Regions from separate parts of the Polaribacter sp. Asnod1-A03 genome, predicted to be linked through region 2. Evidence: riboswitches for the same ligand, from Rfam matches in the RefSeq annotation. Region 2 holds a riboswitch; the other holds the start of a gene.
The links. Region 2 has a riboswitch for thiamine pyrophosphate ahead of thiS (sulfur carrier protein ThiS). Riboswitches for the same ligand answer to the same signal wherever they lie in the genome.

Region 1 (4,220 bases), 2.3 Mb from region 2:
AGTTTCACCAGCTACAGACCAAGTATCATCATAAGTACCATAGTAACCTCTGTCTACATATTCTGTATTAAAAATGTTATTTACTAGAGCAGAAAATACAATCGATTTAAAAATTTTGTTAGGTGTTATTTGATAAACAATATTTAAATCAGAAGTAAAAAAGCTATCTAAAACATCATTTTCAGAAACTTTGCTACCTAAATTGCTCATAAATTGCTTGCCAACAAATTTAGATAACAAAGAAAATTGCAGGTTTTCTATTGGTTTAAAAATAAACATGTTTCCTGCAATAATATCCGGAGAAAAAGATAAATCTGTATTTCCTAAATTCTGTAATGTTCCATCTACTTGAGAATAGAAATCTCTGTTTTTATTAGAACTAAAAGCAGCATTGGGTTTTATAGAAAATTGATCAGAAATAGTAATATCTGCATCAATTTCTAAACCTAAACGGTAACTATCTCCAGAAGTAGCTCTAACTGGTGCACCAACATCATCTAAAGCCCCAGTTAATACCAACTGATTTTTATAATTCATATAATAAACATTGGTGTTTAGTTTAAAGTTTTGAGATTTTAAACGCCAACCAAATTCAAAATCATTTAAAGTTTCGTGTGTTGTTACTCCGCCTTCAAAATCATTTCTATTAGGTTCTCTATTTGCAACAGCAAAAGAAGTGTATAAATTATTATCATCATTAATTTTATAGGTTAAACCTACTTTTGGATTAAAGAAATTAAACTGAGCATCAACATCAATATCTATAATATCAGAGGTAATTCCTTGAGTTTGATAATTTACAAATCTACCTTGTACATCTGCATAACCAGATAAATTTTCGCTAATATCAAAAGTAGCTTTTGTAAAGATTGAAAAGTCTGTTTTTTTAGCATCAGAAAAATAATAACGATCTCTTATACTTACGTTATCTGCCAAATCAGAACCCCAAATAACTTCACCAAAATGATCTCCTGTATAATTAGAATATGAGATACCAGAAATTAAATTCAGTTTATCCGTTTTGTAATTGGTGTTAAAATTTACTACATAAAAATCGTTTTCTAACCAACGTCTTACAATAACATCAGAACCATCAACAATTAAATTATTAAAATCTGTTGCATCTTCTTCTGCTTTATATTGTTCAAAAAAACCAGATCCTTTTGTGTAGTTTAAGCCTAAATTTGTAGACCAATTATTGTTTAACTTTTGATTCCAATGTAATTGATAATGGTTTTGTTCATAATCATCAACTTCGTTATCATAAGTATACGGATTTTGTCTTCTGTCTTCTCCCAATTCATCAGCGGTTAAACCGTACCAAGCTTGATATGTTTTTTCTTTTCCGCCAAAAGTAACCGCTTTTATTAAAGTATTTTCATCCGTATAACTTCCTTGTAAATAGTATGATTTTATATCAGAGCTTGCTCTATCAACATAACCATCCGAAGAAATTTTTGACAAACGACCCGCAATTTCTATATGATCATTAATTTTACCTGTAGTAAATTTTACTGTATGTTTTCTAGTGTTATAAGAACCAAAAGAGTTCGAAATTTCTCCACCAGCTTCTTCGGCAACAGCGTCTGTTAAAATATTTAAACTTGCACCAAAAGCACCAGAACCGTTTGTAGAAGTACCAACACCACGTTGCAATTGTAAATTTTCTGTAGACGAAGCAAAATCACCTAAATTTACCCAAAAAGAACCATGACTTTCTGCATCGTTATACGGAATTCCGTTTACAGTAACGTTAATTCGTTCTCCATTAGAACCACGCACGCTCATGTACGTGTAACCAACGCCAGCACCAGCATCTGATGACGAAACAACAGAAGGCATGTAGTTTAGTAAAATAGGAATATCTTGACCTAAATTACGTTTAGCAATTTCTTTTTTGGATAAATTAGAAAATGTAACAGGTACATCTGTATTTACTCTCACTGCAGAAACCAAAACTTCTTCTAAAACTGTTGAATTTGGGAAAAGAGTAAACTCAATTTCATCATTTTTAGTTAATAAAATTTCTTTTAAAATAGTTTTATAACCGATAAAGGATATCTGAATTGTGTATTCTCCTTTTAAAAGATCTATCTTAAAATTTCCATCAAAATCGGTAGAAGTTCCTTTGTTATTTTCTTTTACCAAAATAGTTGCTCCTGGTAAAGATTCATTGTTTTTATCTACCACTTTTCCTTTAAGTGTAAATGTTTGGGCGTTTGCAAGTAAGCTTACAAACAAGAATAAAAAAAATGATATTTTTTTCATTTTAAAAAATTTAAAACGAATAAAAAGAGGTAATTATTCTTGTGATTAATATTGAATAATTAATTGTCTTTTCAGAAAAAAAAAGCAAAATAATCCTTTTAAGGTTATTCTATTTTCTCTTGAATTGACTTTTATAAGTCCCTAAACAGCATTACCTGTTCTAGGTTCATTGGGTATGATCTCAGCCTTTTAAAGCACCCCTTTATGAGAACGCTGCAAAATTAAGTGCTAAAAATGTATTATGAAATAGAAATGTGATTTATTTTCAAGTAACATAATTTAGTTTCTATTTAGCATATGGTGTATTAACTACTTCAATAAAGCACATTTATAGTATGGAGATTCAATAAATTTGAAATTCATTTAAAAAAGTGTTCTTTTTTTATTGTCTTCAATAAAGTACATTTTTCTTAATAAATATTAATTAATGAAAACATTACAGAAAGTAGTATTAATAATTTGTTTAATACTAAGCTTATCAGCTAGATCTCAAGAAAAAGAAAGTGGATTAGAAAATTTTGTAGAATACTTTACATTTTATCCTAATAAAAATAATGTAGCACAAGATTCTACATTGTATTTATCTAAGATTATAACTGCACCTATTTTAAGTTACTCTCCTGAAACTAGTTTAGGTTTTGGTGTTGGAGCAAAATATTTATTTAAATTTAAAGGTAGTGGAGAAGAAACAAGAACTTCTAATATGCCAGTTTCCTTATTGTATACATTAAATAGCCAATTTTTTATTTACTCTGGTTTCGAGATTTTTACAAATCAAGAAAAATGGGTGATTTCTGGAAATATTATTTTTCAGAATTATCCGAGGTTATATTATGGTATTGGGCAAAATACTCCAGAAACAAATGAAGAAATTTATGATACCAATCAATTTCTATTTGAACCAATTCTATTAAAACAAGCATTTACCCGTTATTTATTTTTAGGAGGTGGAGTACGTTACAATAAAATATATAATACTAAAGTAGAATTGAACAAGTTGCTAGACGTTAATAGACCTTCTGGTTATAACGGATCTACTTCTGTAGGTTTTGAACTGGCTGCTTTGTATGATAGTCGAGATAATATTTTAAATGCTTCTAAAGGCTGGTATTTAGAACTTACAAAAGGTTTTTATGGAACTGCGTTAGATGGCACAAATCAATTTAAATTAACGAGGTTTGATTTACGTCATTATTTAAAAATATCTCAGAAAAATGATGATGTTTTAGCATTTCAAGCCATTGGTCATTTTGCAAATGGTGATACTCCTTTGTCTGAATTGGCTCTTTTTGGAAACGAAGAAATTATGAGAGGTTATATCGAGGGTAGATATATAGAAGAGAATCTGTTAGCTGCACAAGTAGAATATAGAAAGACGTTTAAAGATAGTCGAATTGGAATGGTTGCTTTTTTAGGAGCGGGAGATGTATTTAACAAGTCTAAGGATATAAGCTTAAACGATATAAAGATAAATTATGGTTTAGGACTACGTTTTATGCTTGATAAGAAAGAAAAATTAAATATTAGATTTGATTTTGGTTCGGGTAATAAGTCCGATGGAAACTTTTATGTGAATATAGCTGAAGCTTTTTAAATTTGATATATTAATCCAATCCTGGTTTTTTTCGTAATTTCTTTTTAAGAGAAATTTGTTTATTTTTCTCAATATTTTTTAAAATTGAAGATCTACTTGGTTTAGTTGATCTTCTTTTTTTTTGTTTCACTAAATTGTTTTTTAGTAATTCTAAAAAACGTTTAATAGACAGTTCTTTATTTCTGTGTTGAGAACGAGATTCATCACAGAAAAGAATCAATAAATTATTTTTTGTTAATTTAGAAGCAAGTTTTAGTTTTAGTAATTGTTTTTCTTCATCAGATAAAGAAAAAGAGTTTTCTAAATCGAAAGTCAATTCAATTTTAGAAGAGGTTTTGTTTACATGTTGTCCGCCAGC
Region 2 (4,220 bases):
TAAGTTTTTTTCTTTAGGATCTTGTAAAACAACTTCGTTTTTAATTTCTATAGATCTAAAAATTAAATCGCTAATTTGTAATTTTGGGTTATTTTTAATTTCATTAAAAAGGTTTGTATCATAAGTAACACCATATTTAATAATTTCTGCAGTTCCAGATTTTATTTCTCTTTCTGTAACTGTTTTTAAATAATCAGTATCTACAATTACCATTTCTGGATTTGCAAACAAACCAATCTGATTTTTCAAAACACCTAAATCTACACCAGTTTTGCCACCCACAGAAGCATCAACCATAGACAAAAGAGTTGTAGGTATGTTTACAAAATCAATTCCACGTTTAAAACAGGAAGCTACAAAGCCACCTAAATCGGTAATAACACCACCTCCTAAGGTAATTAACAAACTTTTTCTATCGCCACCCAATTCTGTAATAGCGTTCCAAACACCTATACAAGTTTCTAGATTTTTGTTAATTTCTCCGGATTCAATTTCAATTACTTCAATTTTTTTATCAGTATTTAAATTTTGAATAAATTTAGGATAACAATGTTCAAAAGTATTCTCATCAACCACAATAAAGATTGTAGAGTAATTATTTTTTTCAATTAAATTAGAAAGAGATATGTATGCTTTGTCTTGAAAATGAACAGGATATGTAACTGCTGGTATAGAATTCATTGGTAATTTATTAAGTGTGCAAAATAAAAATAAAAAATTCAATTATTACCATTCTATAGTTATATTTGTTTCGTTTAAAATAATATCGAATGAAACTTTTTGATAATACAGAAGTTGCTTTTTCTTTAAAGTCAGATTCTCAATTAGAACGTGCTTATTTTTTATTTAGGATGATACAAAGCCAACCAATGGTGAAAATTGGTAGTGCTGTAACCAATTTTGCATTAAAAGCACATTTGCCAATAGAAGGTTTAATCCGTTCTACAGTTTTCGATCATTTTTGCGGAGGAGTAACAGAAACCGATTGTTTGCCAATTATAGATAACATGTATAACAACGGAAGTGTACATAGTGTTTTAGACTATTCTGTAGAAGGTAAAGAAGATGAAGCTAGTTTTGATGGTGCCTTAGAAAAAATTTTAAGAATCATCAATTTTTGTGAAGAAAAAAAATCGATTCCTTATGCAGTTTTTAAACCCACAGGTTTTGGTCGTTTTGGCTTATATCAAAAAATAACAGAAGGAGAAAAACTAAATGAAGAAGAAAAAGAAGAATGGAGTAGAGTTGTTACTCGTTTTCATAAAGTTTGTAAAGCAGCTGTAGAAAAAGATGTACCTTTATTAATAGATGCAGAAGAAAGTTGGATGCAAACTGCTGCAGACGATTTAATTGAAGAATTAATGGAAATCTATAATAAAGAAAAAGCTATTGTTTTTAATACTTTACAAATGTATCGTCATGATAGATTAGATTATTTAAAAGAACTTTATTTAAGAGCTCATCAAAAAGGATTTTATATTGGGATGAAAGTGGTTAGAGGAGCTTATATGGAAAAAGAACGAGAAAGAGCAGAAGAAAAAGGATACTCTTCTCCAATATGTGAGAATAAAGAAGCAACTGATATTAATTATGATGCTGCTATACGATTTTTAATGGAACATCAAAAAATGGCTTTATTTGCAGGAACTCATAATGAAGAAAGTTCTTATTTAGTGATGGATTTAGCCCAAAAATACAATATAGATAAAAATGATAAACGTCTTTGGTTTGGGCAATTATTTGGTATGAGTGATCATATTAGTTATAATTTAGCAAATGAAGGTTATAATGTTGCAAAGTATTTACCTTTTGGTCCAGTAAGAGATGTAATGCCTTATTTAATAAGAAGAGCAGAAGAAAATACATCGGTTGCCGGACAAACAAGTAGAGAGTTAAATCTGCTTAAAACCGAAAAAAAGAGAAGAAAATTATAATGACAAGCTTAGAGGAATTAAAATTATTGCTAATTAGAAATAAACTTAGGCTAGATCAAGAATTAAGGCAAAGTAAAGAGGCAATTTTCTTAATAAAAAAATCTACACATTCTAGTTTATCCGAAGAAGAAAAAGAAAAAATTAGAATTCAGTTGTTAGATATTTGTAAAGCAATACCTGCTTTGGCAGTATTTTTATTGCCTGGTGGCGCTTTGTTGTTACCGCTTTTAATCAAATTAATTCCAGATATTTTACCATCTGCATTTCAAGATGATTTGCCTGGCGATAAAAATAAAAAATCAACTTTATAAAATATTTCAGAATATTATAATATATTTGAACTATTAAACTTTAGGAGTAGCTAGGTAACTAGTTTGAGAAATATCCTTAGAACCTGATTTGGTTAATACCAGCGTAGGAAAAAGTCATTCTTAAATGCATGCTTATACATATTATATGTATATAAATGTATCTATTTTCTTCTAGAGTTTACTTTAAAAATCAAGTATGATGACTATAAAAGTAAACAACGAAACTCAAGAAATTTCCAACAAAACAACATTACAAGAATTGGTTGAACATTTAAAAATTCAAACCAATGGCATTGCTATTGCCATAAATAACAATGTTGTTAAAAAAACGGAATGGTCTTTAAAAAATCTTCAACAAGAAGATGTTGTTTTAATTATAAAATCTACTCAAGGCGGATAAATCTACTGATAATTAAATATTTGAATATGTCAGTTCGAGTGATTTTGAGGTACGAAAAATTGTATCGAGAACTTTTTGAAATCGCAAAATTTATGAGAATTGACTAAGTTTTATAATAGTACACAATTAAACAAAACAACACCTTTTAAAATATAATATGAAGAAAAAAGACACCGCACCAAAAGAAGGACAAGTAACAAGAAACCCTTTTCCAAACTCGAAAAAAATTTATGTTCAAGGAAAAATACATCCACAGATTAAAGTGGCAATGCGAGAAATTTCTTTGAGTGATACAACGGATTCGATGACGAAAAAGAAAACACCCAATGAACCTGTTACCGTTTACGATACTTCTGGGCCTTACACAGACCCAAATAAAGAAATTAATGTTCATAACGGAATAGAAAGAATAAAAGAACAATGGATTTTAGACAGAAATGATGTTGAGCAATTAGAAGGATTTACTTCAAAATATTGTAATCAACGTTTAAACGATAAAAGTTTAGACCACATGCGTTTTAGCCATTTAAAAAAGCCAATGCGTGCTAAAAAAGGTCAAAATGTAACACAATTACATTACGCTAAAAAAGGAATTATTACTCCAGAAATGGAATACATCGCAATTCGTGAAAATCAACGAATTGATGAAATGACTGAGATTAGAAAACAACACAAAGGAGAACACTTTGGTGCTTCAATTCCAGATAAAATTACTCCAGAATTTGTACGAAGTGAAGTTGCCAGAGGTCGTGCAGTAATTCCATCTAACATCAATCATCCAGAAGCAGAACCTATGATTTTAGGAAGAAATTTCTTGGTAAAAATTAATGCAAATATTGGTAATTCTGCAACAACTTCATCTATAGAAGAAGAAGTAGAAAAAGCAGTTTGGGCTTGTCGTTGGGGAGCAGATAATATTATGGATTTATCTACAGGACAAAATATTCATGAAACTCGTGAGTGGATTGTTCGTAATTCTCCTGTTCCGGTTGGTACCGTACCAATTTATCAAGCTTTAGAAAAAGTAAACGGAGTTGCAGAAGATTTAACGTGGGAAATTTTTAAAGATACTTTAATAGAACAGGCAGAACAAGGTGTAGATTATTTTACAATCCATGCCGGAGTTTTATTGCGCTATGTACCAATGACAGCAAAACGAGTAACAGGAATCGTTTCTCGTGGAGGTTCTATTATGGCAAAATGGTGTTTGGCGCATCATAAAGAAAGTTTCTTATACACACATTTCGAAGAAATTTGTGAGATTTTAAAATCATACGATGTTGCTTTTTCTTTAGGAGACGGGTTACGTCCTGGTTCGGTTGCCGATGCAAATGACGAAGCACAATTTGCCGAATTAGAAACTTTAGGTGAATTGACAAAAATTGCTCGAAAGCACGAAGTACAATGCTTTATAGAAGGTCCAGGTCACGTGCCAATGCACATGATTAAAGAAAATATGGAAAAGCAAATTGAAGTTTGTGATGAAGCTCCTTTTTACACTTTAGGACCTTTAACAACAGATATTGCTCCAGGTTACGACCACATAACTTCGGGTATTGGTGCCGCCATGATTGG

Region 1: linked by a shared signal. The riboswitch ahead of ACJJVY_RS13215 (TonB-dependent receptor) and the one ahead of thiS (sulfur carrier protein ThiS) in region 2 are both predicted to bind thiamine pyrophosphate.

Annotation. Positions count from the first base shown of each region.
Region 1 covers NZ_JBEFOE010000009.1:2,946,753-2,950,972, reverse strand. The annotation lists gene ACJJVY_RS13215 (TonB-dependent receptor) at 1-2,268, opposite strand, end outside; TPP riboswitch at 2,389-2,480, opposite strand; gene ACJJVY_RS13210 (BamA/TamA family outer membrane protein) at 2,696-3,862, shown strand; gene arfB (alternative ribosome rescue aminoacyl-tRNA hydrolase ArfB) at 3,873-4,220, opposite strand, start outside.
Region 2 covers NZ_JBEFOE010000009.1:639,862-644,081, reverse strand. The annotation lists gene aroB (3-dehydroquinate synthase) at 1-681, opposite strand, end outside; gene ACJJVY_RS03280 (proline dehydrogenase family protein) at 771-1,934, shown strand; gene ACJJVY_RS03275 (LETM1 domain-containing protein) at 1,934-2,245, shown strand; TPP riboswitch at 2,278-2,372, shown strand; gene thiS (sulfur carrier protein ThiS) at 2,442-2,645, shown strand; gene thiC (phosphomethylpyrimidine synthase ThiC) at 2,803-4,220, shown strand, end outside.